Regions from separate parts of the Tsukamurella serpentis genome, predicted to be linked through region 2. Evidence: riboswitches for the same ligand, from Rfam matches in the RefSeq annotation. Region 2 holds a riboswitch; the other holds the start of a gene.

Region 1 (14,990 bases), on a different contig from region 2:
GACTGCCGCCGACCCCGGTGCGGGGACGGCGGCAGCTACCGGAGCGTGGCTCGATCAGTCCTGCTGGACCTTGTCCGGCTCGGACGCGGCCAGCATGTCGTCACGCTCGACGACCTTCACCCGCTCACGGCCCTGTGCCTCGCCCAGGCTGCGCTCGTGCTCGTCGAGGCGGTACCAGCCGTCCCAGGTGGTGTACGGCGTCTCGTGCGCGTCGAGCCAGTCGGTCACGCCCTCGGTGGTGGGGTCCGACGGTGCGTTCAGCTTCCCGGCGTGGAAGTCCTCCAGCAGGCAGGCGATGGTCTCGTTGGCGTCGCCCTTGGTGTGGCCGATCAGGCCCACCGGGCCGCGCTTGATCCAACCCGTGGTGTAGACGCCGCTGATGTGCCGGCCGCCGTCGACCACACGACCGGCCTCGTTCGGGATGACCCCGGCCTGATCGTCGAACGGGATCTCCGGCAGATCGTTGGAGAGGTAGCCCACGGCGCGGTACACCGCGCCGAGTTCCCAATCGGTGAACCTGCCGGTGCCGCGGACGTTGCCGGTGCCGTCGAGTTCGGTGCGCTCGGTGCGCAGGCCGACCACCTTGCCGTCCTCACCGAGGATCTCCACCGGGGACTCGAACAGGTGGATGTACAGCTTGTGCGGGCGGTTCGTGGGCTCGCGGATCGCGTAGTTCTCCAGGATCGTCGCCACCTGGTCGGTGATCTTCGATTCGCGCCGAGCCGACGCCGAGCCCTCGTCGTAGTCGATGTCCTCGGGGCTGACGATCACCTCGATGGTCTGCGAGTGGTCGAGTTCCTTGAGTTCGAGCGGGGTGAACTTCACCTGCGCCGGACCGCGCCGGCCGAAGACGTGCACCTCGGTGGCCTTGTTGAGCTTGAGGCCCTCGTAGACGTTCGGCGGGATCTCCGTCGGGAGCAGCTCGTCGGCGGTCTTGGCGAGCACGCGCGCCACGTCCAGGCCCACGTTGCCCACGCCCAGCACGGCCACCTTCTCGGCCTCCAGCGGCCACTCGCGGGAGAAGTCCGGGTGGCCGTCGTACCAGGCCACGAACTCGGCGGCGCCGTAGCTGCCGTCGAGGTCGATACCGGGGATCTCCAGGTTGCGGTCGGCGACGGCGCCGGTGGAGAAGATCACCGCGTCGTAATGGCGGCGCACGTCCTCGAGGGTGAAGTCCTTGCCGAAGTCCAGATTGCCGAGCAGCCGGACCTGCGGCTTGTCCAGCACCTTGTGCAGCGCGGTGATGATGCCCTTGATCCGCGGGTGGTCGGGGGCGACGCCGTACCGGATGAGTCCGAACGGGGCGGGCATCTTCTCGAAGAGGTCGATGCTGACCCCGGGATCCTTCGCCTCGTCGGACTTCATGAGCGCGTCTGCCGCGTAGATGCCGGCGGGACCCGCACCCACGATCGCGACCCGCAACGGGCGGTTCTGTTCAGTCATGGAGAGTCGGCTACCTTTGTCTGCAAGCACGGTTGAGTCCCCACCAGGTTAGTGCGGACTAATCGACCGTTCCCAGTCCGGGTGGTGTATTCGACCCGGCCAGGGACTGGAACGTGTTCTAGTAGAGGGTAGAGACTTCGGTGACCGCAGACAAGAGCCAGGGCGCTGTCAACCCCGAGCGGGGCACGACCGCCACCCCCTTCATCATCGCTCTCGTGATCGCCGTCGTCGCCATCGGCGGCATCCTGACCTGGACCTATCTGCGACCGGGTGAGGAGCGGATCAACGACTCCGGTCAGATCTCCCGCACCGTCGGCCAGTACTACGGCGCGCTCAACCACGGCCGGTACGCCGATCTCGTCGCAAATACATGCAGCGCAGATCGTAATTCCCCGACGTTCCCGCAAGAGGCCGGATTCGCCGACGCGCGCAAGGCCGCCGTGGAACGCGAAGGGCAGGTGACCCTCGACGAGAAGGGCATCTCCGATGTCCAGGTCAGCGGTGACACCGGGACCGCCAAACTGGTGCTGAAGTACGAGAAGGCCGGCGAGCGTACCGAGCAGGGCCGGTTCGTCCGTGAGGACGGCAAATGGAAGAAGTGCTCGTGAGCTACGCCGGTGACCTGACACCGCAGCAGGCCTGGGAGCTGCTGGCGGCCGATCCGCAGGCAGTGCTGGTCGACTGCCGGACCGAGGCCGAATGGAACTACGTCGGCGTCCCCGAGCTCTCGCAGCTCGGCCGGACCCCGGTACTGGTCGAATGGCAACGCTATCCGGACGGCTCGCTCAACCCCGGATTCGTCGACGAACTGCGCGCGAAGGGCATCACCGACGACGCGCCGGTCGCCTTCATCTGCCGCTCCGGTCACCGTTCGATCGGCGCAGCGGAGGCCGCCACCCGGGCCGGTGTGCAGCGCGCGTACAACGTGCTCGACGGCTTCGAAGGGCCCATCGACGGATTCGGACATCGCGGTATCGCGGGATGGCGCGCGGAGGGCCTGCCCTGGCGGCAGTTCTAGTCTGGAGCCATGACGGAGTTCAGCCACCTCCCTGACGGTGTTCGGCCGGAGACCCTCGGTGTGCGCGGCGGCCTACTGCGCACGAACTACGAGGAGACCTCCGAGGCGCTGTTCCTCAATTCCGGGTACACCTACCAGAACGCCGAAGCCGCGGAGGCGGCGTTCAACGGCGACATCGACCGGTTCGTCTACTCCCGGTACGGCAACCCGACGGTCGCCATGTTCCAGGAGCGGCTGCGCCTGCTGGAGGGCGCGCAGGCCTGCTTCGCCACCGCTTCGGGCATGTCGGCGGTGTTCACCGCCCTCGGCGCACTGCTCCAGGCCGGTGACCGACTGGTGGCCGCGCGTTCGCTGTTCGGATCCTGCTACGTGGTGTGCAACGAGATCCTGCCGCGGTGGGGGATCGAGACGGTGTTCGTCGACGGTGAGGACATCGACCAGTGGCGCGTGGCGCTGAACACCCCCGCGCAGGCCGTGTTCTTCGAGACCCCGGCCAATCCGATGCAGTCCCTGGTGGACGTGCGGGCGGTCGCCGATCTCGCACACGCCGCGGGAGCCCAGGTGGTGCTGGATGCGGGCTTCACTCCGCTCGGCTACCAGGACTCGTTCGGGATGGGTGCCGATGTGATCGTGCACTCGTCGACCAAGACCATGGACGGGCAGGGCCGGGTGATGGGCGGCGCGATCCTCGGTCGCGAGGACTACATCGACGGTCCGGTCAAACAGCTGATGCGGCACACCGGGCCGGCGATGGCGCCGTTCAACGCCTGGGTGCTGCTCAAAGCGCTGGAGACCCTGGATCTGCGGGCGGAGCGGGTCAGTGCCAACACCCAGCGGGTGGCCGAGTTCCTGGCCGCCGACCCGCGTGTGTCGAAAGTGCTGTTCCCGTTCCTGCCCTCGCACCCGCAGTACGAACTGGCGAAGCGGCAGATGAAGGCCGGCGGCACGGTGATCACGCTGGAACTGGCCGATTCCTCCGACGCCAGCGGCAAGGACCGGGCCTTCCAGTTCCTCAACCGGTTGCAGGTGATCGACATCTCCAACAACTTCGGCGATGCGAAGTCGCTGATCACCCATCCCGCGACCACCACGCACCGGGCCACCGGACCGGAGGGACGCGCGCGGATCGGACTCACCGATTCCATGCTGCGCATGTCCGTGGGACTGGAGAACGTCGACGACCTGATCGCCGATCTGGACCGAGCCCTCGGCTGACCCGCACGATCGCGGTCACCGGCCCGCGCTATCGGTGGCTCAGTGACCGGGATCGACGCGCGTAGACCGGAAATTCGGTGGACCCCCGCCGCTGCGGTGCATAGCCTTTCCGGCATGGTCATGTGTCGACTCCCCGAATCGTTGCGGCAGGGCTCCTGCTGCCGGTTCGACGTGCGCGCATAACCTGCGGCAACCCGGGCCGTCGCTCCACCGCCGGCCCGGGCTCCATGCATCTCACGCATGTCGGTTCGGACCGGTGTCCATTCACATCGAGACGAGAAAGACATGGAGAAGATCACCGATCGCCTGGTCTCCTGGGCGTCCATCATGGACGACAAGACCCGTAACCAGGCCATTACCACGGCGACACTGCCGTTCATCTACCCGCACATCGCGCTGATGCCCGATGCGCACCTCGGCAAGGGGGCCACCGTCGGCTCGGTCATCCCGAGCCTGGGTGCGGTGATCCCCGCCGCGGTCGGCGTCGACATCGGCTGCGGCATGATCGCGGTCCGCACGCAGTTCACCGAGGGTGATCTGCCCGCGGACCGTGCGAGCATCCGTGAGGCGATCGAGCGGGCGATCCCGTTGTCACCGGGCCGCTACAACAAGAAGGTCGTCGCCACCGCGGAGCCGCGCATCGCCGAACTGACCGCCCTCGCCGAGCGCGCGGAGTTCGACCCGGCGAAGTACGCGGGGAACTGGGCGCTGCAGCTCGGAACACTGGGCGGCGGCAACCACTTCATCGAGATCAGCCTGGACCAGGACGACACGGTGTGGGCGTTTCTGCACTCGGGTTCGCGTGGTGTGGGGAACAAGATCGCCCAGCACCACATCGCGGTGGCGACCGGGCTGTGCAAGCAGTGGTGGATCGAACTGCCCGATCCCGACCTGGCCTACCTGGTCGAGGGGACGCCCGAGTTCCGTCGCTACATCGCCGAGCTGAAGTGGGCGCAGCACTTCGCGTTGCTCAACCGTGAGGAGATGATGGACCGGGTGATCCGCCAGCTCGGCGAGTGGGTGCGGACGCCGGTCGTGGAGGCGGAGCGGATCAACTGTCACCACAACTTCACCAAGCGCGAGAAGCACTTCGGCAAGGAGGTGTGGGTATCGAGGAAGGGAGCCATCGAGGCCCGCGAGGGCATGACCGGGCTGATCCCCGGGTCGATGGGAACCGCCTCGTACATCGTCGAGGGCAAGGGCTTCGCGCCGTCGCTGAACAGTTCGCCGCACGGTGCCGGCAGGGAGTACTCCCGGTCCGCCGCGCGGAAGACCTTCACGCACGATCAGTTGCGGGAGGCCATGGTGGGCATCGAGTTCCGCGACAGCGCCGAGTTCATCGACGAGATCCCGCAGGCCTACAAGCCGATCGACCGCGTGATGGCCGACGCCGAGCAGATGGTGTCGGTGCGGGCCGTGCTGCGGCAGATCGTCAACGTCAAGGGCCAGTAGCGCACCTGCGCCCGATCCAGGCCCGTTCCCGGGGATCGTCCCGGGAACGGGCCTGGTGGGGTTTTCGCGCGCCGTGATCGAAACCTTGACGGTGACCGGTCCGGCAGTGCATCCTCGTGTCAGGTCATGAGTGCCAGTGACAAGCCCCGGCTCGCTGGTCGGCAACCCTCCTCCGCGGTGGGGTGCTCCGGGTGACGACCCGGCCGCATCGAAGGGATGCGGCAAGCGCGGATCCGCAGCACCGTCATCGCACGGTGTTGCGCGTCCTGAACCTCGAAGGACACTCATGAGCATCACCGCAGAACGCACCTCCGTGTGCGCCGCCCCGACCGTGCGCAGCCTCCCCACCCTCCAGCCGACCGGTCCGGCGGCGCAGGTCACCGGGGCCGACCAGTACGTGCCACTGCGCGACGGAACCACCATCCGGTACGCCAACTTCGACTACGCCGCCAGCGCGCCGGCGCTGGCCGGCGTGCGGTCCGCGGTCGCCGATGCGCTGGACGAGTACGCCAGCGTGCACCGCGGTGCCGGCCACCTCTCGCAGCGCTCGACCGCCCGGTACGAACGCGCCCGCGCGACCGTCGCCGATTTCGTCGGTGCCCGTGACGACGACCACGTGATCTTCACCGGCAACACCACCGACTCGATCAACCTGCTGGCACACTGCGTACCCGGCGAGGTGGTGGTCCTGGACTGCGAGCACCATGCGAATCTCCTGCCCTGGAAGCGGATCGCGGAATCGGACCGGCCCGCGCACGCCGCCCCCGGCGCTGCTCGTGTGGTCAGTGCGCCATTGTCGATCGAGGGCACCCTGGACGCGGTCGAGAAGGAACTGCGCCGCCGGCCCGCGGCCCTGTTGAGCGTGACCGGAGCGTCCAACGTCACCGGTGAGGTGCTGCCGATCCGCCGGCTCGCGGCGCTGGCCCATCGCTACGGCGCGCGGATCGCCGTCGACGGTGCGCAACTCGTCCCGCACCGTCGGATCTCGCTGCGTGAGAGTGGTATCGACTACCTCGCCTTCTCCGGGCACAAGCTGTACGCCCCGTTCGGTTCCGGGGTGCTGGTGGGGCGGGCCGACTGGTTCGACGAGGCCGAACCGTTCCGCTGCGGCGGCGGAGCCAGCGCGCAGGTCATCGGCACCCCGGCGGCGAAGTCGGTGGAGGTGATCTGGCACACCGGGCCCGCCCGGCACGAGGCCGGATCTCCGAACGTGCTGGGCGCGGTCGCGATCGCCGCCGCCTGCACCGCGATCACCGAGCTCGGCGAGCACAGCGTGACCCGCCACGAGCAGCAGCTGACCGATCTGCTGCTGGGATCTCTGCAGGCGATCGACGGGGTGCGCACCTACCGGATCTGGCAGGACTCGACCGAGCGAGTGGGAATCGTCGCCTTCACCGTCGACGGGTACTCGCCCCGGCAGGTGGCCGAGCACCTCTCCGCCGCGCACGGAATAGGTGTACGCGACGGGAAGTTCTGCGCGCACCCCGTCGTCGACCGGCTCGGCTGCTACGACGGTGCCGTGCGTGCCAGCCTCGGTCTCGGCACCACCGACAAGGACGTGCACCGCCTGGTGCGCGCCCTCGAAGACCTGTCCGCCCGGAACGTCCTCACGAGGAGGCAGCAATGACCGTGCCCCGCCCCGCACTCCTGGTCACCGTCGACGGTGACCGACAGGCGCAACACCTGACCCGGGTGCGCGCCGCCGATCTGCGCATCGCGCAGAAGCAACGCGGCCATCTGCGGGCCGAGGATGCCCGCGCGGGGCGTGCGCCCGCCCCGGTCGCGCTGGAGGTGGACGTGGTGATCGACGAGCGGGCCGCGGACGCCCGCGCCAGCTACACCCCTCCGGCCACCGGCCGCGGTATCACGTACGTGGGAACCCCGTCGGGGCTGAGGTCGCTGATCGAGGACGTGTACGCGGCCGAGGTCGCCGATGCGGTGGTGCTGCGGCCGGTGGGCGGTGCCCGCACCGAGGAGCTGATCGCGACGCTGCTGGCCGCGTAGCGCCGTCGTCGGCATACTGGCGGGGTGACCGAGCAGTACTCGCCCCGTACCGAGACCGTCCGCGCCCGCCTCGCCGAGGCGGGCCACCCGGACACCGTGCGCCACGTGCCCGACGGTGCCCGCACGGCGGCCGAGGCGGCCGAGGCGCTGGGCTGCGAGGTGGGCGCGATCGCGAACAGCCTGATCTTCCTCGCCGACGGCGAGCCGCTGCTCGTGCTCTCGAGCGGGCGGCACCGGGTGGACACCGCTGCACTGGCGCAGCGCACCGGGCACGCGAAGATCTCCCGCGCCCAGCCGGAGCAGGTGACGGCGGCCACCGGGCAGGTGATCGGCGGTGTATCACCGGTGGGGCACCCGGCTCCGCTGGTGACGGTGATCGACGAGTCGCTGCGGGACTACCCGGACCTGTACGCCGCCGCGGGAACCCACGACACCATCTTCCGCACCGACTTCGACACTCTGGTGGCGTTGACCGGAGCCCGGGTGTTGCGGACCTGCGGCTGAGCGGTGGCGACGGTGATCGTGCCACCTCTAAAACAGTTGTAGACTGCACGTAGTTTTCGGGTTTCCGGTTTCAGTATTCTCAAACTCCGGCACGGCGCCGGGGAGTTCGTGGTGGAGGCGTGATGGACCAGGCGAGGGCGGAGCGGATCGAAGGGATCGTCCGCGTGATCGGTGAGCTGACCCGGCTCAAGGAACGGCATGCCGCCGTCACCCGGAACGTCGTGGCGCCCGACGGAGTCGAACTCGCCGCCTACGCAGCACTGTTCGCCCTGGACAAGGAGGGGCCCATGCGGTCCTCGGTGCTCGCCGAGCAGATCCACACGGACCCGTCGACCGCCAGCCGCTACGTGAGCACGCTGACCGGCCTCGGGTACGCCGAACGCACCCCGGACCCGTCGGACCGGCGTGCCGCTCTGGTCGCCGCGACCGATGCCGGACGCGACAAGCTCGCTCAGATCCGGGCGCAGCGCAACGAGCGGCTGCAGCCGTTGCTCGCCGAGTGGACCGATGCGGAGATCGATCAATTCGTCGCCCTCGGCGACCGCGCCCTCGACCAGTTCGAGCAGGCGCTCAAGCTGCTGCGCGAGGCCTGACCCGCGGTTCGACCCCGGACCCGGTATCGGCCAGACTGGAGCCCATGACCGAGCCCGAATCCGAGCCCGTGACCGCACGCGTGGCCACCCCCGCCGCGGAGCTGAGCGAACTGCGCGCGGAGAACGCCGCTCTCGCCGCCGAACTCGCCGAACTGCGCACCGGATACCGGGCCATCGCCGGCCACACCCGGCTCCGTGAGTCCGGCATCGTCGACCCCACCCGGTTCACCGTCGACGCCCGCGGACCCCGCGGAGCGCGTGCCGGAAGGCTCGACACCCCGCACGGCGAGATCGCCACGCCCGCCTACCTGCCCGTGGCCGGACGGGGCGCGATCGCCGGTCTCACCCCGTCGGAGCTCCGCCGGCTGGGCACTCAGGCGCTGGTGGTGGACCTGCACGAGTTGTACCTGCAACCCGGCACCGAGGTGATCGAGGGCGCCGGTGGCGTCGGCGCCGCGATGGCCTGGGCCGGACCCGTCTTCGGCGATACCGGTGTCTCCGCGATCGCGCGGCAGCGCAGGACCCGGATCACCGATGAGGGGATCTCCTTCCGCGGCCGGCTCAACGGCTCACCGCACCTGTGGCAGCCCGAGGACGTGGTGCGGATCGCGCACCGGATGGACGCCGGAATCGCCTTCGCCCCGGCCGACCCGTCGCACCCGGCCCGCACCGAACACTGGGCGCGCCGGGCCCTCTCCGAGCACGCCTGGCAGTGCGCCGACCGGCGGGTCGCACGGTCACTGTGGGGTGTGGTCACCGGCGGAGCGGACCCACGGGCGTGCGAGCGCACCGCCCGCACGCTGTCCCGGCTCTCCGACGACGATCGGCAGCAGGGTGGGCTCGGCTTCGGCGGGTACCGGATCGAAGTCCCGAGTGGGGCCCCGATCACCGACGCGGTCGCCGGAGCGATCGCGGGCCTGCGTGACGATGCACCGCGGTACCTGCCGCAGGTGGGCACCACGGCGGAACTGCTCGCCGCGGTCGAGGCGGGCGTGGACCTGATCGACGGTGTCGCCGCCGCCCGGCTCGGCGCCCAGGGCACGGTGTTCACCTCGGAGGGAATGCTCGACCTCACCGATCCCGCGCTGCGCGCCGACTTCCGGCCGCTGGACCCCGCCGCGCCGCGGGAGGGCTCACCCAACCGGACCGACGAGTTCACCCGCGCCTACATCCACCACCTGCTCGCCGCCAACGAAGGGCTCGCGGTGACCCTGTGCACCCTGCACAACGAGCACTTCTTCGCCGCACTCGCCGCCGGCGCGCGCCGCGCGATAATCACGGGGCACTACCCCGAGTTCGCCGCAGCCGCGCTGGCACGAACTCGGTAGAATCCGACATATTTCGCACTCGATCCCCGCACCCGATCGGCAGGAGAAGCCGTTGCGCCGCATTGACCAGACCTGTCCACCCCGCCGCGTCGCGGCCATCGCCACCGCACTGGCCGCCACCGGTCTGGTGCTGACCGCCTGCGGCGGCGCGGACGGGACCGCGTCCTCGAGCCGGGCCCCGTCGAGTGGCGCGCCCACCGTCGAACCGGCCAAGGCGCTCACCGCCCAGGACGTGCCCGCCGGGCTGACCCTGGACACCGTGCCCGCGGACAGCGCCATGATGACCGCTCTGCAGGCGGTGCAACAGGTCCAGGACGCCACCGTCGAACCCGCGGCCTGCAAGGACAAGAACCTCAAGGCGCAGCAGGAGGTCGCCGCGACCGTCAAGTCCGGTGTGCAGCAGACGGTCCGCAAGGGCGAGGCCGTGCTCTACGGCATCACCCTGCTGCCGGGCGACGTCGCCCCCGCTATCTTCGAGGCCGCCGGCACCGGCGAATGCGCCCAGGTCGGTTTCGGGCCGCTCAAGCAGGAGACCGTTCGCAAGGACCTGCCCGCGGGCACCGACGGCGCCACCGGATTCGTCTTCGACATCACCCGCAAGGACGGGGACAAGACCGCCGCCGGATCGTCGGCGTACTTCACCAAGGGCGGGGTGACGGTGATGCTCAACGCCAATGCGGCTGCCGACGGCACGATCGACCGGCCCGGATTCGAGGACATGATCCGGCGGGTCGCCGCGAAGCTCTGACCGAACACTAAAAGCGGCGGCGAGGAGATCCTCGCCGCCGCTTCCGGTTTCCCGGCAACAGGGTTGCCGGTCAGTGCTCCTCGGCCGCGGTCTCGGCGCGAGCGACCGACGCGGCGATCTCCTTCTCCGCCTCAGCCTTGCCGACCCAGCTCGAACCCTTCACGAACTTGCCCGGCTCGAGATCCTTGTAGTGCACGAAGAAGTGCTCGATCGCATCCAGCTCGAACTTGTCGATGTCACCGATGTCCTGGACCGAGTCCCAGCGCGGATCGCCGGCGGGCACCACGAGAACCTTGTCGTCGCCGCCCTTCTCGTCCTCCATCTTGAACATGCCGATCGCGCGGCAGTCCACCAGCGAACCCGGGATCACCGACTCCTGCAGCAGGACCAGCGCGTCCAGCGGATCGCCGTCCTCACCGAGGGTGTCCTCGATGTAGCCGTAATCAGTGGGGTAACCGAAGGAAGTGTACAGGTACCGGTCCAGCTTCAGGCGACCGGTCTTGTGGTCCACCTCGTACTTGTTCCGCGAGCCCTTGGCGATCTCGACGGTGACCTCGAATTCGACGCTCATTGTTTCCCTTCGCTCGCGTCAACCATGCACGCTGAGAATACTCACCCGCACTGCCGTTAGGGTGGTGCGGTGCGACGCTTCCGGATCCGGCGAACCCTGACGCGGCTGGCGATCACCGTACTGGTGTTGACGCTGGTCGTGGTGGGCACCGTCGCGGCCATCGTCGGCTACGGCGTCTACAAGGACAGGCGGGACCTCGCCGCCGCGGTGCCACCCCGTCCCGCCGAACCCGACTACCGGCCCGCGCTCAGCGCCGTCGTCCCGGGGATCGCCCCCACCGCCGGTGGCGTCGAGACCCAGATCGCCGGCGCGCTGCGCAACCCCGATCTGGGGGATCTGACCGGTGTGATCGCGGACGCGACCTCCGGCACCGTGCTCTGGCAGCGCGGTTCCGAGCGACCCCGCACCCCCGCGTCCACCACCAAGGTGCTCACCGCCGCCGCCGCGCTGCTCACCATGCCGCTCGACAGCCGGATCGCCACCACGGTGGTCGCCGGTCCGCGCCCGGGTGACGTGGTCCTGGTCGGCGGGGGAGACCCCACCCTGCGCGCCGGTGCCACCTCGCTGTTCTCCGACGCACCGAAGATCTCGGACCTGATCGCGCAGGTCAAACGCAAGGGCGCCCCGATCGAACGGGTGCTGGTGGACACCTCGCACTACGTCGGATCCGATTTCGCGGCCGGCTGGGACCGCGCCGACATCGCCGGCGGCGACATCACCCCGATCGGCCCGCTGATCCTTGACTCCGGGCGCATCAAACCCGCCGAGGACTACTCGCCGCGTGTTCCCGACCCGGCGCTGGCCGCCGGCCGCGCGCTCGCCGCGGGCCTGGGCCTGCCCGCCTCAGCGGTGATCGCCGGCAGCGCGCCGCAGGGTGCGGCCCCGCTCGCCTCGGTCAGCAGTGCACCGCTGAGCACCCGCCTGCACGACGCCCTGGTGCACTCGGACAACGTGCTCGCCGAGACCATCGGCCGGGAACTGGCCATCGCCAGCGGCCAGCCCGCCTCCTTCGACGGCGCCACCCGCGCCGTCCTCGGCGCCCTTCGCGGCGGCGGCTTCGACCTCACCGGGGTCGAACTGTCCGACACCAGCGGGCTGTCCTCGCTCAACCGGATCCCGGCGAAGGTGCTCGACGCCGTCGTCACCGCCGCCGCGAGTCCCGCCAAGCCGCAATTGCGGCCCCTGCTGGACCTGCTGCCCGTCGCCGGTGCCACCGGCACCCTCGCCGACCGGTACGTCACCGCCAACCGGCCCGGCGCCGGATTCGTGCGGGCCAAGACCGGCAGTCTGTCCGGTGTCTCCACGCTCGCCGGCTACGTCACCGGGCGCGACGGTGCGGTGCTCACCTTCACCCTGATGTCCTCCGGGACCCCCGTCGACGTGGCGCGGCCCGCCATGGACGCGGTCACCGCCGCGCTCCGCGGCTGCGGATGCGGCGCGGCGCCATGACTGCGCCGAGTCCCCGCACCCAGGTCGACTGGCCGCTCGCCGCAGCGGCCGGCCGCAAGGTGGCGGGTGCACTCGGACGCGGCCCGGCGACCACCGCCTACACCCGCGAACGCGCCGCCGCCCAACTGCTCGAGTACGCCGCCACCGCCGAGGACCACGTCCGCACCGTCACCGGCCTGCCGACTCCTGCGCACATGCCGCCCGCCCGCACCGTCGACCGGCGGGAGTGGATCACCGCCGCCACCCGGTCGATGGAAGCCCTGATCGAGGACGACGACGCCCGCCCCCCGGGGCTGGCCGCGCGAGTGGCCGGGGTGCAGGCCGGGTCCGTGCTCGGACTGATCTCCGGATCGGTCCTCGGCCAGTACGACCCGTTCGGTGTACCTGGCGGTGAACTGCTGCTCGTGGTCCCCAACGTGATCACCGTCGAACGGGCGCTCCGGCTCAAGCCGGACGACTTCCGGATGTGGGTGTGCCTGCACGAGGTGACGCACCGGGTGCAGTTCGGCGCGAACCCGTGGCTCGCCGACTACATGCGGGAGAACGTCGCGGCGCTCACCGGCAGTGGCAGCGGCACCGTCGCCGACCTGCTGGCGCGAGTGAGCCGCGGCCTGTCCGCGGACGAGCGGCAGAGCGGATTGATCGGGGTCCTGCAGGTGGTCGCAGGCCCCGAGCAGTACGCCGCCGTGGAGCGGCTGATGATGCTCGGCACCCTGCTCGAAGGGCACGCCGACCACGTGATGGACGCGGTCGGACCGTCTGTGATCCCCACCGTGAGCAGCATCCGCGCCGCCTTCGACCGGCGCCGGGAGGCACCGTCGAACCCGATCCAGCGGATGCTGCGGGTGATTCTCGGCATGGACGCGAAGATCGCCCAGTACGTGCGGGGCAAGAAGTTCGTCGACGCCGTGATCGGGCAGGTCGGGATGGAGCGGTTCAACACCGTCTGGTCCGGTCCGCAGAGCCTGCCGCTGGCGCAGGAGCTCGACCATCCGGACCGCTGGGTCCGGCGGGTGCTGGGCGGCGCGGAGCCGTGAACCGCCCCGGTCCGGCGGCGCTGCGGGTGCGGCGGGCGGTCGAGACCTGGTGGCACGAGTACCGGGCGTCGGCCGCGCCGGGACGCTCCGAGGTGGCGGTCGCGCTGTCCGGCGGCGCGGACTCGCTCGCCCTGCTCACCGGCGCACTGGCCGCGGGGCTGGACACCGTCGCGCTGGTGGTCGACCACGGTCTGCAGGACGGTTCCGCCGCGGTCGCCGAGCGCGCCGCCGCCACCGCGCGGGACCTCGGGGTGCTCCGCGCGCAGGTGCTCACCGTGCAGGTCGACGGTGCCGGCGGACCGGAGGCGGCGGCCCGCACCGCTCGGTACCGCGCCCTCGACGCCGCCCGCGACGGATCGCCGGTCCTGCTCGGACACACGCTCGACGACCAGGCCGAGACCGTACTGCTCGGTCTCGGCCGTGGTAGCGGAGCCCGCTCGCTCGCCGGGATGGCGCCGTGGGCCCCGCCGTACGGCAGACCCCTGCTCGGCGTCCGGCGCGACGAGACCCGCCGGGCCTGCACCGAGCTCGGCCTGCATCCGTGGGAGGACCCGCACAACCTCGACCCCCGGTTCACCCGGGTGCGGCTGCGCACCGAGGTGCTGCCGCTGCTGGAGGAGGTGCTCGGCGGGGGAGTCGCACCGTCCCTGGCGCGCACGGCGGCTTCACTGCGTGCCGACAACGAGGCCCTCGACGCGCTCGCCCCAGCACCGTCGGGCCCGCACCTGCCGGTGTCCGAACTGACGGAATTGCCCGCTGCACTGCGGATTCGCGCGATCCGCGCCTGGCTGGCCCAGTGCGGCGCCCGGGCACTGACCGCCAAACACCTGACCGCGGTGGACGCACTCGTCACCGACTGGCACGGGCAGGGCCCGACCGCGGTGCCGGGCGGAAGTGCGGGGCGGCGGCTGCAGGTGACCCGGGCAGGTGGCATCCTGAGAGCGTGGTGAACGGCACGGGTGAGTTGTACGCGGGAGACATCGCCTCGACGGTGCTCACGGAAGAGCAGATCAAGCAGCGGACGGCGGAACTGGCCGCCGAGATCGCGGAGCGGTACAGCTCCCGGGAGGGCGACTCCGACCTCCTGCTGATCACGGTGCTCAAGGGCGCGGTCATGTTCGTGACCGACCTGGCGCGGGCGCTGCCGGTGCCCACGCAGCTGGAGTTCATGGCGGTCTCGAGCTATGGCTCGTCGACCTCCAGCTCGGGTGTGGTGCGCATCCTCAAGGACCTCGACCGCGACATCGCCGGCCGCGACGTGCTGATCGTCGAGGACATCATCGACTCCGGCCTCACCCTGAGCTGGCTGCTGCGCAACCTCGCGACCCGCCAGCCCAACTCGCTCGAGGTGGTCACCCTGCTGCGCAAGCCAGACGCGGTGCGGGTGGAGGTCGACGTGAAGTGGGTCGGCTTCGACATCCCCAACGAGTTCGTCGTCGGCTACGGCCTCGACTACGCCGAGCGCTACCGCGACCTGCCCTACATCGGCATCCTGGAGCCCAAGGTCTACAGCGAATGACCCCGGCCACCGCCGTGGCCACCGCCGAGCGGGTGCGATCGGGACGGCAGAGCGCCGTCGAGATCACCCGCGAGACGCTGGCCCGGATCGGTGACGACGAGGTGCACGG
Region 2 (14,990 bases):
TCGGTGCGACTGGGGAGCCGGGGCGCGGTGCGCGGTGCGGCCGTGGTGCGTGAGCGCGACGCCATCCTGCGCGCCCTGGAGGAACGCGGCGCCATCGCCCGCTATCCGGTCGCCGATATCGTGGACGTCGGCGCAGGTGGGATGCGTATTCTCACGGTCGCCGACGGTGCCGTCACCGAGGAGCGGACCGACCGTGCCGTCACCGTCGACGGACCCGAGCTGCACCCGGGTACCGCGGCAGCAGTCGCGGACGGTGTGCGCAGTGCCGTTGCGGGCGCCGACCGAGCCCCCGGGGCGATCGTGCTGATCGGTGCCGGCGCGCAGCACGCCGCCGTCCGGGACGCCGTTGCCGACGTCGCCCGCTCCGCGGGCGCCGAGACCGTCGAGCTCGACATGCCCGAGGCGCTCGCCGCGACCGGCGCTGCGCTGCTCGCCGCGGACCGCAAGGCCAGCGGCGCCGCACCTGCATCGCTGGTCAGTAGCGGTATCGGGGCGCTCGGAGCCGGCGGTGCAAGGTTGACCTCCGCGGTCCTGCCGCTGGTGGTGCTCGCCGTGCTCACCACCGCTGTGCTCGCGGCCAGCTACGCCACCGGGATCATCGGCCCCACCGGTGAGAGCACCGAGCAGGTGCCCGCCTCGTCGACCAGCGAACTGGTCGACGAGAACGTCGTGCCCAGCACCTACTCCCGAGTGCTCACCCTGAGCTCCACGCTCGCACCGCCGCGCACCTCCGTCGAGGCGCCGCCCGTGGCTCCGCCGCGCCACGAGGTCACCCCCACCATGACGACCTTCGCCCCGCCGCCTGCGGATCCGACCGCCGTGCGCACCCCGGCGACCACGACGGCTACCACGCCGACCACGACGCCGGCGCCGTCGACACCGACCTCGCAGCCCACCACGAGCGCCCCGTCGGCGTCGTCGACGCCGCCCTCGGGCGGATCGTCGAGCCCGGGCGGTCCCGGTGGATCAACCGGCCCCGCGAGCGGTTCGCAGTCGCCGTCCGGTGCGTCGCCCTCGGGCGGTGGATTGGTGCCGGGCAGTGGCCCGATCGTCCGAGACCAGTTGGCCCCGGGAGAACCGGCCAGGCCGGCGGCCCCGGTCGCGGGCAGTCCCGCCTCCGGCGCCCAGCAGGGCGTTACGCTGGCACCGCCGGTCGATTCGCCGACGGTGACCGCACCGGCGCGGTAAGGCCGATCAGCGGCGCGCGAGCTCCAGCGTCTGCCGGAGGAGGTCCGCCACCGCATCCATCTCGGTGAGGAATCCGTCGTGGCCGTCGCGTGAGTGCACCACCACCAGATCACCGCTGTTGGGCAACAACTGCGCCAGTTCCTGCTGCAGCCGCAGCGGGTACAACCGGTCCGAATCGATCCCGCCGACCACGGTGGGCACCGGGCAGGATCGCAGTGCCGCTTCGACGCCGCCGCGGCCGCGGCCCACATCGTGGTGGTTGAGCACCTCGGTGAGCACCACGTAGCTGCCGGCGTCGAACCGGCCGACCAATTTGTCGGCCTGGTGCTCGAGGTACGAGGTGACCGCGTACCGTCCACCGGCTCGCGGATTCTCCTCGCCCTGAGGGTGATTGGCGAAACGGCTGTCCATCTCGATCTCAGTGCGATAGGTCAGGTGCGCGATCCGCCGCGCCACGCCCAGCCCGGCCTCGGGTACCGCGGAGGACTCGTAGTAGTCACCGCCCCGCCAGTTCGGGTCCGCCGTGATCGCTGCGATCTGAGTGGTCTGGGTACCGATCTGATCGGCGCTCGCACGCGCGCCGACCGCCAGGACCAGAGCGCTGCGCACCATGTCCGGATGACCGATCGCCCACTCCAGTGCGCGCGCACCGCCCATCGAGCCGCCCAACACCGAGGCGAGGACCTCCACCCCCAGGATCCGCAGCAGCGCGACCTCGGCCTCGACCTGATCGCGCACCGTGATCGTGGGGAACCGGGAGCCGTAGGCGCGGCCGTCCGGGGCGATCGACCCCGGCCCGGTCGAACCCGAGCAGCCACCGAGCACGTTCGCCGAGAGGACGCACCACTGGTCGGTGTCGACCACGGCGCCCGGGCCGATCAATCCGTCCCACCAGCCGGCCTGGCCGTGCTCGGCGTCCGCGGGACCGGTGACGTGCGAGTCACCGGTCAGCGCGTGCAGAGTCAACAGGATGTTGTCGGCAGCGGCGTTGGGAGTGCCCCACCGCTGGAAGGCGATCGTCACATCGTCGAGGACGGCGCCGGATTCGAGGGGGAGTGCACCGATCGACACCGCCTGCATCGCACCATCGGGTACTCGGGTCCAATCACCCGAACGGCTGTGAGCGGATCGACCTGTGGTGATGCTGATGGTCACTGAACCTCTCCGTCGCGTTTGCCGCCCGGCGCTCCGCCGGGAAACCCGGTCATCACCCGGGGCACCCCACCGCGGCGGAGGGTTGCCGGTCAGCAAGCCGGGGCTGCGCGCTGACACTCATGACCTGGACGCATCATAACCGAACCGAATCCGGTGAACGAGGTCACAGGTGTTGCGGGAAGTGGGGAAGTCCCGGCGGTGTTGCATGGTCGTGTGGACTCATCTACCCGCACCGCGCTCGCCGTCGGTGCCATGGCCCTCGGTGGCTTCGGCATCGGCACCACCGAATTCGCGGCCATGGGACTGCTCCCCGACATCGCCTCCGATCTGAACGTCAGTGAGCCCTCAGCCGGACATGTGATCTCGGCGTACGCCCTCGGCGTGGTGGTCGGCGCACCGCTGATCGCCGCGGTCTTCGCCCGCGTCCCACGCCGGGTGCTGCTGATCGCATTGATGATCGCGTTCACCGTGGGTAACGCGCTCTCGGTACTGGCCCCGAGCTACGGCACGCTGGTCGGGGCCCGGTTCCTGGCCGGCCTGCCGCACGGCGCCTTCTTCGGTGTCGCCGCGCTGGTGGCAGCCCACCTGGCCGGACCGGCCGGGCGCGGGCGCGCCGTCGGACAGGTCCTGATGGGACTGTCGGTCGCGAACGTGGTCGGGGTTCCGCTGGTCACCTGGCTCGGCGGCTCGCTGGGCTGGCGGTACGGGATGGGCGTGGTGGTGGTGATCGGAGCGCTCACGGTGGCCGCGCTGCTGGTCTTCCTGCCCGCCGTGGACATCCCGGTGACCAACCCGCTCACCGAACTCGGTGCGCTCGCCCGCCCACAGGTGTGGTTCGCGGTGCTGACCGGCGTGATCGGCTTCGGCGGCATGTTCGCGGTGTACACCTACATCTCCACCACCCTCACCTCGGTGACCGGCTTGAGTGCCGCCTCGGTGCCGGTGGTGCTCGCCGTGTACGGCGTGGGCATGGTGGTCGGCAACTTCGTCGGAGGGCGTGCCGCCGATCGCTCGGTGGCCCGCTCGATCGCCGGCACGCTGGCGGTCCTGGTGGCGCTGCAGGCCCTGTTCTCGCTGTTCGCGCCGCAGCCGGTCGCCGCGGTGACCCTGTTCTTCCTCATCGGACTCACCGCCTCCGCACTGGTCCCCGCGCTGCAGACCCGGCTGATGGACGTCGCCGGCCAGGCGCAGACCCTGGCCGCAACGCTGAACCACTCGGCGCTCAACATCGCCAATGCGCTCGGCGCCTACCTCGGCGGTGTGGTGATCGCCGCCGGTGCCGGCTACACCGCGCCCGCACTGATGGGCAGCGCGCTCGCCGCAGCCGGCCTGGCGGTATTCCTGTTCGGGATGGCCGCGGCCAAACGCGCCGGAGAACCTGTCGGTGCATCTCGGTAGGGTGCGGGACATGCGAAGGATCCTGGCGCTGTGCGCGATCGCGCTGATCACCGTTCTCGGCCTGGTGGCGTGCGGGAAGTCCGAGACCCCGGCGAACCCGGCCGAGAACGCGGCGAAGAACACTGCCACCTCGGCGGGGGCGAAGCCCTCACCCCGCGGCGGCCCGTCCGCGGCGCCGCCGTCGACCCGGGCGGAGGTACCGCAGCGGGTCGCGGCGACGCTGGCGCGGATCGATGCCGGCACCTGGCCGCCGAAGGACGGATCCGGCACTCAGGGCGGCCGGAACTTCGGCAACTTCGAGGGACGCCTGCCCGAACAGGACTCGAAGGGCAAGCCCGCGAAGTACACCGAGTGGGATGTCAACGTCAAGAAGCCCGGTCGCGGGCGGGACGCCGAACGCATCATCACCGGCGCCGACGGTGGCGCCTGGTTCACCCTCGACCACTACGAGACCTTCACGAGGATCCGATGACAGCACTGAAGCAGTTCCTCTCCGGTGGCGCCGGCGCCGCGCTGACCGGCGCCGATCTCGACGCCCTCAAGACCGGCTCAGCACCCCGGGTGTTCGTGGTCCGGGGCAGTCGCATGCGCAGCAAAGCCGCGCTGCTCGACGAGATCTCCGCCGCGTTGCAGTTCCCCCTGGACTTCGGTGACAACTGGGACGCCCTCGCGGACAGTCTCGGTGACCTCCAGTGGCTCGGCGGTCCCGCACACGTGGTGCTCGCGGTCGCCCAGGCCGAACAGGTGCTCACCGACGAACCGGCCGCTCTGGCGACCTTCGCCGCGGTCCTCGCCGATCGGCAGGTGCACCTGCTGCTCGGCGCCGGCGCCGCAGACGCCGCGGTGGTGCGTGAGCGCTGGTCGAAGGCCGGGCTGACGGTGACGGTGCTCGCGTGATCGTCACCTCGATCAACGTCAACGGCGTCCGCGCCGCGGTCAAGCAGCGCTCGGAGGAGAATCTCGGGATGCTGCCCTGGCTCGAGCGCACCGATGCCGATGTGGTGGCACTGCAGGAGGTGCGCGCCACTCACGCGCAGACCCTCAAAGCGCTGGCCCCGGCGCTGGAACAGGGCTGGCACCTGGCCGCCGCGGAGTCCGCGACCGCCGGGCGCAACGGTGTCGCCGTGCTCTCACGCGTCGAGCCCGATGCAGTGCGGATCGGTTTCGGCAGCGACGAATTCGACGCCTCCGGCCGGTACCTCGAAGCCGATTTCGGCACCCTCACCGTGGCCTCGCTGTACCTGCCCTCGGGAGACGTGGGCACCGAGCGGCAGGACGAGAAGGACCGATTCCGCGCGCAGTTCGGTGAGTACCTCACCGCGCTCGGGCGGCGTCGCCGCGAGGTCGTGGTGTGCGGCGACTGGAACATAGGGCACACCGAACTGGACATAAAGAACTGGAAGGGCAACGTCAAGAACTCGGGGTTCCTGCCCGAGGAACGCGCGTGGATGAGCAGCCTGATCGGCGACGGACGTGCGTTCAAGGACGTCGTCCGGGAACTGCATCCGGGCGTGCCCGGTCCGTACGCCTGGTGGTCCTGGCGGGGTAAGGCGTTCGATAACGACGCCGGCTGGCGCATCGACCTGCAGATCGCCAACAACGCGCTGGCCCGGCGTGCGGTTCGCGCCCACGTCGAGCGGGCGCAGGCCTACAACCTCCGCTGGTCCGATCACGCGCCGGTCACCGTCGAGTACTCCTGACCGCACGCCCGAACGGACTCCGGGGGAGAACCGGTTGCGAGGGTCGATAAACTCGTCAGCCGTGACCGGAACCGCGAGTACCCCCGTTCAGCGGCAGCGCGTGCTGTCGGGCATTCAGCCGACGTCGGACTCGTTCCACCTCGGCAACTACCTGGGTGCGGTCCGGCAGTGGGTGGCGTTGCAGGACGAGTTCGACGCCTTCTACTTCATTCCGAACATGCACGGCATCACCACCCAGCACGACCCGAAGGCTCTGCGTGAGCGCACCGTCTTCGCGGTCGCGCAGTTGCTGGCCCTCGGGGTGGACCCGCAGCGGTCGACCATCTTCGTGCAGTCTCAGGTGCCCGAGCACGCCGAGTTGACCTGGGTGCTCAGCTGCCTCACCGGATTCGGTGAGGCGAGCCGGATGACCCAGTTCAAGGACAAGTCCGCCAAGAACGGCACCGACAGCTCCTCGGTGGGCCTGTTCACCTACCCCATCCTGATGGCCGCCGACATCCTGCTCTACCGCCCGCAACTGGTGCCGGTCGGTGAGGACCAGCGTCAGCACCTGGAACTCACCCGGACCCTCGCGCAGCGGTTCAACACCCGCTTCAAGAAGACCTTCGTGGTCCCCGAGGCGCACATCGTCTCCGACACCGCGAAGATCTACGACCTGCAGAATCCGACCGCGAAGATGAGCAAGTCGGCCGAGTCGGAAGCCGGGTTGATCAGCATCCTCGACGATCCCAAGGTGATCGCCAAGCGGGTGCGCTCGGCCGTCACCGACACCGAACGCGAGATCCGCTTCGATCGCGCCGCCAAGCCGGGGGTCTCGAACCTGCTCACCATCGAATCCGCGCTCACCGGCACTGCGATCGCCGACCTCGAGACCAAGTACCAGGGCAAGGGGTACGGAGACCTCAAGGGTGAGGTCGCCGACGTACTCGTGGAGTTCGCGACGCCGCTGCGGGAGAAGGTCAACGGCTACCTCGACGACCGGGCTGAACTGGACAGGATCCTCGCCGCCGGCCGCGACCGCGCCCGCGAGATCGCCTCTCGGACGCTCGCCGACGTCTATGACAGGGTAGGGTTCCTGGCGCCCTAGCGCACCGCTCAGCAGGAGGACGATCCCCAGTGCTCGACAAGTACCGCGAGAAGTGGCCCTGGTTCGACCACGTGATGGAAGCGGCCGACCGCTACCAGAGCAAGAAGGGCGACTACTACGGCGCCGGGATCACCTACTTCAGTGTGTTCGCACTGTTCCCACTGGCCATGCTGGCCTTCTCCATCGGCGGCTACATCCTGGTCAACAACCAGGACCTGCTGGACAAGGTCAAGCAGCAGATCGCCGATGCGATGTCGAACCCGGAGATGGCCACCACGATCAACCAGCTGCTCGACCAGGCGATCGCGTCCCGCGGCACCGTCGGCCTGATCGGCCTGCTCGGCGGCCTGTGGGCCGGCCTCGGCTGGATCGGCAACGTGCGGGTGGCGCTGACCGAGATGTGGGACAGCGAGCCGCCCGAGCAGAACTTCGTCAAGACCAAGCTCGGTGACCTCGCCGCCCTGATCGGCCTGTTCGCGGCGATCGTGGTGTGCTCGGTGCTGCTCGCCGTCGGGAGCAGTCCGCTGACCAAGACCCTGCTCGAGAAGGTGGGGCTCGAGCACGTTCCCGGGCTGCACCTGCTGATCGCCGCCGTGACGATGCTGGTCACCGTGTTCGCCACTTGGGTGCTGTGGACCTTCGTGATCGCCCGGCTGCCCCGAGTGAGCTTCCCCTGGCGGAACGCCCTGCGCGCCGGCCTGCTGATGGCCGTGGTGTTCACCGCGTTCACACAGGTCGCCACCCTCGTGATCGGCGCGACGCTGCGCAGCCCCGCCGGTGCCACGTTCGGTCCGGTCCTGGGCATCATGCTGTTCATCTTCTTCACCGCCCGGATGCTGCTGTTCGCCACGGCCTGGGCGGCGACGGACCCGCGCAACCAGCGCTACGTGGTTCCGGCGGCACCGGACCCGGTGGTCATCTCCCCGGTGATCCGGCCCGAAGCCGATCCGGGTCGCGCCGCCGTCGCCGGTGCAGCCGGCCTGGTCGCCGGTATCGGCCTGGGCGCGCTCATCCGCCGTCGCCGCTGATCGCTCAGGCGTCCTCGCCGGCAACGCTGCGCGGTAGCGACTCACCGCGGAAGAACGCCGGCCGGGTCGCCGCGCAGGCGATCATCAGTGGAACACCGAGCAGCAGCATCCCCACGCCGATCACGAAGACGCCCCCGATGCCGCCGATCACCGTCTCGCCGTAGTCCGGTGAGACCATGTCGACCGCGCTCTGCCCCAGCGCCCACAGCATCGAGACCCCGCCGAGCACCGGGAAGATCAGGCGCAGGAACAGATTGCGCAGCGACGCTGTCACGGTGCGCCGGAAGTACCATGCGCACGCGAACGCGGTGATCGCGTAGTAGAAGGCCACCGCCAGCCCCAGTGAACTGATCGAATCGGCCAGCGTGTTCCGGCTCAGCAGGGCCAGCGTCAGGTAGAACACCAACGCCGAGACCCCCATCATCACCGTGCCGAAAGACGGTGTCAGATACCGCGGCTGCACCCGCGCGAAGCGCTCCGGCACTGCCCGGTACACCGCCATCGCGAGTGTCCCCCGGGCCGTCGGAAGCACCGTCGACTGGGTGGACGACAGCGCGGACAGCGCCACCGTCAGCACCAGTAGGCCGGACAGCACCGCGCCGCCGACCGGCTCGCCGAGCACCGTCAGCACGTCGTCGTGGTTGGCCGTGTTCCCCAGACCCAGGCCGGTCTCCCCGAAACCGGAGTACGCCTGCACCGCGATCGCCACCAGCACGTAGGTGCTCATCAACACCACGGTGGCCAGTACCGCCGCCCGGCCCGGAGTGCTCGACGAGTCCCGGGTCTCCTCGCCGACGGCCAGGCAGGCGTCCCAGCCCCAGTACAGGAAGATGCACAGGATCACCGCCCCGGCCAATTGCGAGGCGGTGAGTCCGGTGGGGTCGAGCCAGTCCCAGCTCGGCCGGATGGCCTGCGGCCCAGCCGCTCCGGTGTACACCGCCCACAGCGCTGCGGCAGCAGCGACCGCCAGCACCGTGAACTGCACGCCCATCAGTACCGTCTGCATCCGCTCGGAGACCACGATCCCGCGATAGGAGACCCAGGTCATCGCCACGATCAGCAGGCAGCCGAAACCCACCACCACCGCCCGGTCGTCGGCGAGGTCGTGCAGGCCGGCGAACCGCAACAGGTACGTCGCCGAGATCTCCGCGACGTTGGCCAGGCAGATGATCGCCGAGACGGCCAGTCCCCAGCCGCCCATCCACCCGATCCACGGGCCGAAGGCCTTCGCGCCCCAGGTGAACGTGGTCCCGGCGTCGGGGGTATCGGCCGCCAGTTCCCGATAGGCCAAGGCCACCAGCAGCATCGGGACGAAGGCGATCACGAACATCGCCGGTGCCTTGCCCTCCACGTGCCCGACCACGCCGCCGAGGGTGGCGGCGAGACTGTACGCAGGGGCGGTCGACGACAGGCCGATCACCATGTTGCCGGCCAGGCCGAGGCTGCCGCGCCGCAATCCCTTGTCGGGCACCGCCGCGATGGGAGAGGCGACCACGTCAGCGCCCCCGGTTCGCGCGCATCGCCGCGCCCACCAGGGTGGCGATCAGGCCCAGGCCACCGAGGCCGATCAGCAGCCGGGTGCCGTCGCCCAGGGACGACGATTCGCCGCTGCTCGCCGCCGACTGTTCGCCGCCCGACGGTTTTCCGCCCGACTGCGCACCGTCGGGCCGGGGTCCGGCCTCGCCGTCGGCGGCCGCCACACCCGTCCCGTTCGTTCCGTTCGCACCGACCAGGGTGCCGACCGACCTTCCGCGCAGGGCGATGCCGTAGTCGAGCAGCCGGCGGTACTGGTCCCAGTAGGTGTTCCCGGTGTGTGAGAGCCCGAACATCTGCACGATCAGGTAGCGGTGGCCGTCGCGGTCCACGGCGCCGGCGAAGGTCTTCTTCGCGTCGTCTGTGTAACCGTTCTTGCCCGCCACGGCACCGGGGAACTCGGTCATCAGGCGGTTCTCGTTGTGAATCGGGTAGGGCGCCACCGAGGTCGGTGCGGGCGGGGGGCTCTGACCCAGGGGCAGGGGACCGGCAGGCGGTATCGAAGGCGGTGTGGTCGGAACCGGTGGGTGGCCGGGGAAGATGATCTGCTTCTTCGCGGCGATGTCGACGAAACGCTTGTCCTGCAGGGCCGCCCGTAGGATCAATGCCAGATCGTAAGGGCTGGAGCTCATCCCGGGGCCGTCCAGGCCGGACGGCGTCACTGCTCGAGTGTCGCGGGCGCCGAGGGAGACCGCCAACCGGTTCATCTTCTTCAACGTGCTCTCGGTGCCGCCGAGTTGCCGGGACAGGGCATGGGCGGCGTCGTTGCCCGAGATCAGCAGGAGACCTTCGAGCAATTGCTCGACGGTGTACCGGCCGCCCGGAGCGACTCCCGCCGCGTCACCCTCCTGGGCGGCGTCCTCCGCTGTGCCCTCGACCACCGTGTCCAGCTTCAATTCCCGCAGCGCCACCTGCGCCAGGAGCATTTTGATGGTGCTCGCCGGACGGTACCGGCCGTGCGGGTCCTTGGCGGCGATCACCACGCCGTCGGTGATGTCTGCGATCAGCCACCCGGAGGAGTCGATGCCGGGCGGGGCCGGAGGGGCACCGTCGGGAAGAACCAGGCCGCAGCCGCCGAGCCTCTCGCCACCGATCGGCGGGCTCGGCACCGGCAGCGGGGCCGGTGCGCTCTGCCCCGGACGTGGCACCTCGGACTCGTCCACCGGCGGCGGGGTGTTCCGCTTGTGCGGACAGGCATCGGTCACCAGGGTCTGCACGGCCGGGATCGGACCGGGCGAAGGCGACGGTGGCGGCGGGGTCGCTGCGGCAGGTGCGGCGAGCATGCCGAGGAGGCCCGCGGCCATGGCCGTCCGGGCTGCAGTGACGAGGGTGCGCGCGATCATCGCGGCTCATGCTAGTCGGATACGGTGGGACGATGACGGAGCGCTGTTCGAGTTTCCTGGACGAGCCGCTCCCGGGAACCGCGACCACCGAGAACCGGTGGCTGTGCATCGAGCACGACGGCGGATGGGGTCGTGATCCGTTCAGCGGTGAGGCCTTCTCCGCACAGGTCGGCGCGGCCATCGAGCGGTTCGCCGCGCAGCGTGCGATGCGGGTGCTGTTGATCCGACGTCCCGGCCGGGCGGGCGGCTTCCGGGGGCGGATGCGGGTCTTCGTGGCCGATTCGGTGCCCGGGCGCACCGGGCTGCGGATGTTCACCGTGGACGACTACGCGCAGGTCCCGGACCTCCCGATCGACGATCCTGCGGCGGGCGATCCGGTCGCCCCGATCGCGCTGGTGTGCACCAACGGTAAGCGTGACGTGTGCTGCGCGGTGCTGGGCCGGCCGATCGCCGCGTCGCTGGCCGGGTGCTACGCCGACCCGGTGGTGTGGGAGTGCTCGCACACCGGCGGGCACCGGTTCGCGCCCGTCCTGATCGTGCTGCCCGCCGGGTACACCTACGGCCGGGTCACCGGGGAACAGGCGAAAGCGGCACTGGATGCCGCCCGGGACGGACTGGTCTCCACCGCCGGTCTGCGCGGCAGGTCCTCGATCCCGCCCGCTGAGCAGGCCGCCGAGGTCGCGGTCCGGGAGCAGATCCCGCCCGCGGCGCCGGACGCCCTGAGCACCCGTTCCGACGGTGCCGCGGTGACCGTCACGCATCGGGACGGGCGATCGTGGTCGATGACGGTGACCGCCGAGGAACTGCCGGCACGGATCATGTCGTGTGGGAAGAAGCCGTCACCCGGTCAGGCGTGGCGGGTGCACCTGCGCCGACCGCACCCGGATCGTCAGTCGTCGGTGCCAGACTGAGCGCATGGCCCAGAACACCCCGCAGCGGCGGCCCGTCGTAGCAGGCGAGTCCGCCACCACTGACTCCTCGAGCACGGCCCGTTTCGATCCGGGCACGCTGCCGGGGTTGCCGTCCGGCTACCGCCCGTGGCCTGCGCTGTGGGCACTGGTCGTGGGCTTCTTCATGATCCTGGTCGATTCGACGATCGTCTCGGTCGCCACCGATGCGATCTGGATCGAGCTCACCCAGGGGCAGGATCTCGGCGGCGTCATCTGGGTCACCAGCGCCTACTTGCTGGCCTACGTGGTGCCACTGCTGCTCGCCGGGCGGCTGGGCGACATGTTCGGCCCGAAGCGCCTGTACCTGGTGGGCCTGACGATCTTCACCGTGTCGTCGGCCTGGTGCGGGTTGTCCGGGTCGATCGGCATGCTGATCGCCGCACGGGTGGTGCAAGGGCTGGGTGCGGCGCTGATGACACCGCAGACGATGGCCGTGATCACGCGCACCTTCCCGCAGAACAAGCGGGGAACCGCGATGGCGCTGTGGGGTTCGGTGGCAGGTGTGGCGATCCTGGTCGGACCGCTGGCCGGCGGAGTGCTCGTGGACCGGCTCGGCTGGGAATGGGTGTTCTTCGTCAACGTGCCGGTGGGGATCGTGGCGTTCATCGCAGCGGTGATCCTGGTGCCGAACCTGCCCACCCACAAGCACAAGCTGGACCTGCCCGGTATCGCGTTCAGTGCGGTGGGCCTGTTCCTGATCACCTTCGGGCTGCAGGAGGGGCAGCAGCAGGACTGGTCCGGTGAGATCTGGGCGATGATCGGCGGCGGGCTGGTGCTGCTGGCGATCTTCGTGTGGTGGCAGTCGAAGGCCGCTGAACCGCTGATGTCGTTGACACTGTTCCGGGATCGCAATTTCTCCATCGCGAACGCGGCGATCGCCTGCATGGGATTCTCGGTGACCGGAATGTCGATCCCGCTGATGCTGTTCGCACAGAAGTCGATGGGCCTGACGCCCACCAGGTCGGCGCTGCTGTTGATCCCGCTGGCTGTGCTCTCCGGCGCACTCGCCGCACCGGCCGGCAAGCTGGCCGACAGAACGCACCCGCGGTACCTCACCGGATTCGGATTCGCCGCCAATGCGGCGGCTCTGTTCTGGTTGGCCTCGGTCGCGCACAACACCACCCCGGTGATCGGGATCCTCGCCCCGATCGCGTTGATGGGCGTGGCGAACGCGTTCATCTGGGGTCCGCTCGCGGCCTCCGCGAACCGGAACCTGCCGATGCGGCTCGCGGGTGCGGGCTCGGGGGTTTACAACATGACCCGCCAGGTGGGTGCGGTCCTGGGCAGCGCCTCGATCGGTGTCTTCATGCAGCACCAGATCGCGGAGAAGGTGGGTGCAGCGACGGAGCACCAGCAGGGCGGTGGCTCCGCGATGGCCACTGGTGGGCTGCCGGACTTCCTGCGTGGCCCGTTCGCCGATGCCATGGGGACATCGATCCTGCTACCCGCTGCGGCGCTCGTCATCGCCTTCGTGCTGGTGCAGTTCTTCGTGGCGCCCACGCATCAGCGGTAGTCACCGGCGGGGCGCTAGGAGCGCGGCGATGAATGCGATGTGGGACGGCCATTCGCTACGCGAGGGCAGGGTGGCTGGGGCTGCCGCGGAGAGCTGGGCGTAGCCCAGGTACAACGCGACGGCGGCGACGGCGGAGCTCCGGGCCGCAGCGGCGTCCAGGCCGGCGGCGCCGTACAGCCCCGCGACGTGGTCGACCCGGCGCTCGGTGACTCGGGCAACCGCAGCGCCGACGCTCGGATCGTCGACGGCGGCCAGTAGCGCCGACTCCAATGGGTCGCCGACGCTGCTGAAGACCACCTGCAACAGGTCTGCGATCTGTTCGGGCGCGTCGGGTGCGGTGCTGGTGGCCGCGATGACCGCGTCGGTGTGGACAGTCTCCCACGCCTGCATCGTGCGATCCAGCAGGTCCCGGCGGTCGGTGAAGTGCCAGTAGAAGCTGCCCTTGGTCGCGCCGAGTCGCTTCGCGAGCGGTTCTACCGCTGCGGCTGCGAGACCGCCCTCCGCGATCGCAGCGAGAGCGGCGTCGGTCCAATCGTCCGCTGTGAGTCGCCGTCGAGGTCTGGATCCATCCACTTCTGTACGGTACCGTATGGAATACCATACGGTACCGTACGGAGGGTTTCTGGTGATTGTTCGAGTCCACAACATCCACGAGCGGGTGATCGATGCACCTGTGGGAACGGTCGCGCCACTCCTGAGGCGGCTGGGCGGTCCCGATGATCTCCTGTGGCCTTCGCCCTCCTGGGAGCCGATGCTGCTGGACGGTCCCGCTGTCGAGGGAGCTGACGGGGGTCACGGCTCGATCCGGTATCGAGTCGACCGGGCACGACCCGACCGCATCCGCTTCCGGTTCCACTCGATGCCGGGAGTCGACGGTTTCCACGAGATCAGCGTCGTACCGAAGGGCAGTGAGGGGACGCTGATCCGTCACGTGCTCGAGATCCGCGCCTCCAGCTGGATGTGGTTCGTGTGGCGCGTGTACATCGAGCCCTTGCACGACGCGGTGCTCGAAGACCTGCTCGACAACGCTGAACGGGTCGCGACGCGAGTGGTGGCACGCCCGGCGCGCTGGACGCTCCGGGTACGTGTACTCCGCACGGTGGAACGGGTGCGGGTGCGTGCGGTGCCGATCCCGGTCGATGCCGAACTCGCGCACCGCGAGCGTGATGACTGGGCGCGGGTACCGGGGGCGCTGGTGGACGCCTTCCAGGTGCCGCTGTGGCGAGGTCATTCCCGCGATCCGCAGCACTGGGCGGACTCCGTCTTCCGTGATCCGCCTGCATGGGTTCGGGTCGCGTTATCGGTGCGGCAGGCGGTGGCTGAAATGCTCGGGATCGACAAGGGCACTGCGGAATCGTTCGCGACCCTCGACCGCACGGAGTCCGAGGTGCTACTCGGAGAGGACGCGGCGCATCTGCGCTTTCGTGCCTCCGTCCTGGTGTCCGGCGGCTCCGTGACCGTCTCGACGGTCGCGGCGCCTTCGAACGCCAAGGGCAGCGCCTATCTGGCGGTGGTTCGGAGGGTGCATCCGTCGGTGATCCGGGCGATGCTGCGCCGCGCGCACAGCAGTCATCGCCGAAGTGCGGTCATCGGTACCAACGATCGTCGGGACCGATGACCGCACTTGTCGAGGAAGTCCCCGAACGAGTCGAACGCCCCGGACCTCGAGTGAGGTCCGGGGCGTTCTCGGCTGCAGTGCGGGACTAGCGGCTGAACAGGAGGGCGCGCTTGACCTCCTGGATGGCCTTGGTCACCTGGATGCCGCGGGGGCACGCGTCGGTGCAGTTGAATGTGGTGCGGCAGCGCCAGACACCGTCGACTCCGTTGAGGATCTCCAGGCGCTCGGCGGCGCCCTCATCACGGCTGTCGAAGATGAAGCGGTGCGCGTTCACGATCGCGGCCGGCCCGAAGTACGAGCCGTCCATCCAGTACACCGGGCAGCTGGTGGTGCAGCAGGCGCACAGGATGCACTTGGTGGTGTCGTCGAAGCGCTCGCGATCGGTGGCGGATTGGATGCGCTCACGGGTCGGCTCGTTACCCGAGGTGATCAGGTACGGCTTCACCGCGCGGAAGGCGTCGAAGAAGGGTTCCATAT

Evidence for each region. A riboswitch is a leader RNA that binds a small molecule or an ion and turns the genes downstream of it on or off. The one in region 2 is predicted to bind S-adenosylmethionine.
Region 1: it holds a riboswitch for S-adenosylmethionine, as region 2 does, so the genes downstream of both, ACYVHG_RS08975 (aminotransferase class V-fold PLP-dependent enzyme) here and metX (homoserine O-acetyltransferase MetX) in region 2, are expected to answer to the same signal.

What each region holds. Positions count from the first base shown of each region.
Region 1 covers NZ_BAAGVH010000003.1:167,804-182,793, forward strand. The annotation lists gene ACYVHG_RS08950 (FAD-dependent oxidoreductase) at 55-1,443, opposite strand; gene ACYVHG_RS08955 (Rv0361 family membrane protein) at 1,584-2,051, shown strand; gene ACYVHG_RS08960 (rhodanese-like domain-containing protein) at 2,033-2,461, shown strand; gene ACYVHG_RS08965 (O-succinylhomoserine sulfhydrylase) at 2,471-3,676, shown strand; gene ACYVHG_RS08970 (RtcB family protein) at 3,962-5,128, shown strand; SAM riboswitch class IV at 5,251-5,362, shown strand; gene ACYVHG_RS08975 (aminotransferase class V-fold PLP-dependent enzyme) at 5,415-6,755, shown strand; gene ACYVHG_RS08980 (hypothetical protein) at 6,752-7,132, shown strand; gene ACYVHG_RS08985 (YbaK/EbsC family protein) at 7,157-7,636, shown strand; gene ACYVHG_RS08990 (MarR family winged helix-turn-helix transcriptional regulator) at 7,759-8,229, shown strand; gene ACYVHG_RS08995 (tRNA-ribosyltransferase family protein) at 8,274-9,557, shown strand; gene ACYVHG_RS09000 (hypothetical protein) at 9,610-10,305, shown strand; gene ACYVHG_RS09005 (inorganic diphosphatase) at 10,376-10,876, opposite strand; gene dacB (D-alanyl-D-alanine carboxypeptidase/D-alanyl-D-alanine endopeptidase) at 10,946-12,325, shown strand; gene ACYVHG_RS09015 (zinc-dependent metalloprotease) at 12,322-13,362, shown strand; gene tilS (tRNA lysidine(34) synthetase TilS) at 13,359-14,312, shown strand; gene hpt (hypoxanthine phosphoribosyltransferase) at 14,309-14,881, shown strand; gene ACYVHG_RS09030 (amidase) at 14,878-14,990, shown strand, end outside.
Region 2 covers NZ_BAAGVH010000002.1:591,442-606,431, reverse strand. The annotation lists gene ACYVHG_RS05285 (hypothetical protein) at 1-1,188, shown strand, start outside; gene metX (homoserine O-acetyltransferase MetX) at 1,195-2,343, opposite strand; SAM riboswitch class IV at 2,353-2,468, opposite strand; gene ACYVHG_RS05275 (MFS transporter) at 2,596-3,741, shown strand; gene ACYVHG_RS05270 (guanyl-specific ribonuclease) at 3,752-4,213, shown strand; gene ACYVHG_RS05265 (barstar family protein) at 4,210-4,638, shown strand; gene ACYVHG_RS05260 (exodeoxyribonuclease III) at 4,635-5,441, shown strand; gene trpS (tryptophan--tRNA ligase) at 5,503-6,528, shown strand; gene ACYVHG_RS05250 (YhjD/YihY/BrkB family envelope integrity protein) at 6,558-7,556, shown strand; gene ACYVHG_RS05245 (APC family permease) at 7,561-9,051, opposite strand; gene ACYVHG_RS05240 (D-alanyl-D-alanine carboxypeptidase family protein) at 9,053-10,432, opposite strand; gene ACYVHG_RS05235 (sucrase ferredoxin) at 10,465-11,343, shown strand; gene ACYVHG_RS05230 (DHA2 family efflux MFS transporter permease subunit) at 11,348-12,895, shown strand; gene ACYVHG_RS05225 (TetR/AcrR family transcriptional regulator) at 12,896-13,468, opposite strand; gene ACYVHG_RS05220 (DUF2867 domain-containing protein) at 13,521-14,513, shown strand; gene ACYVHG_RS05215 (succinate dehydrogenase iron-sulfur subunit) at 14,599-14,990, opposite strand, start outside.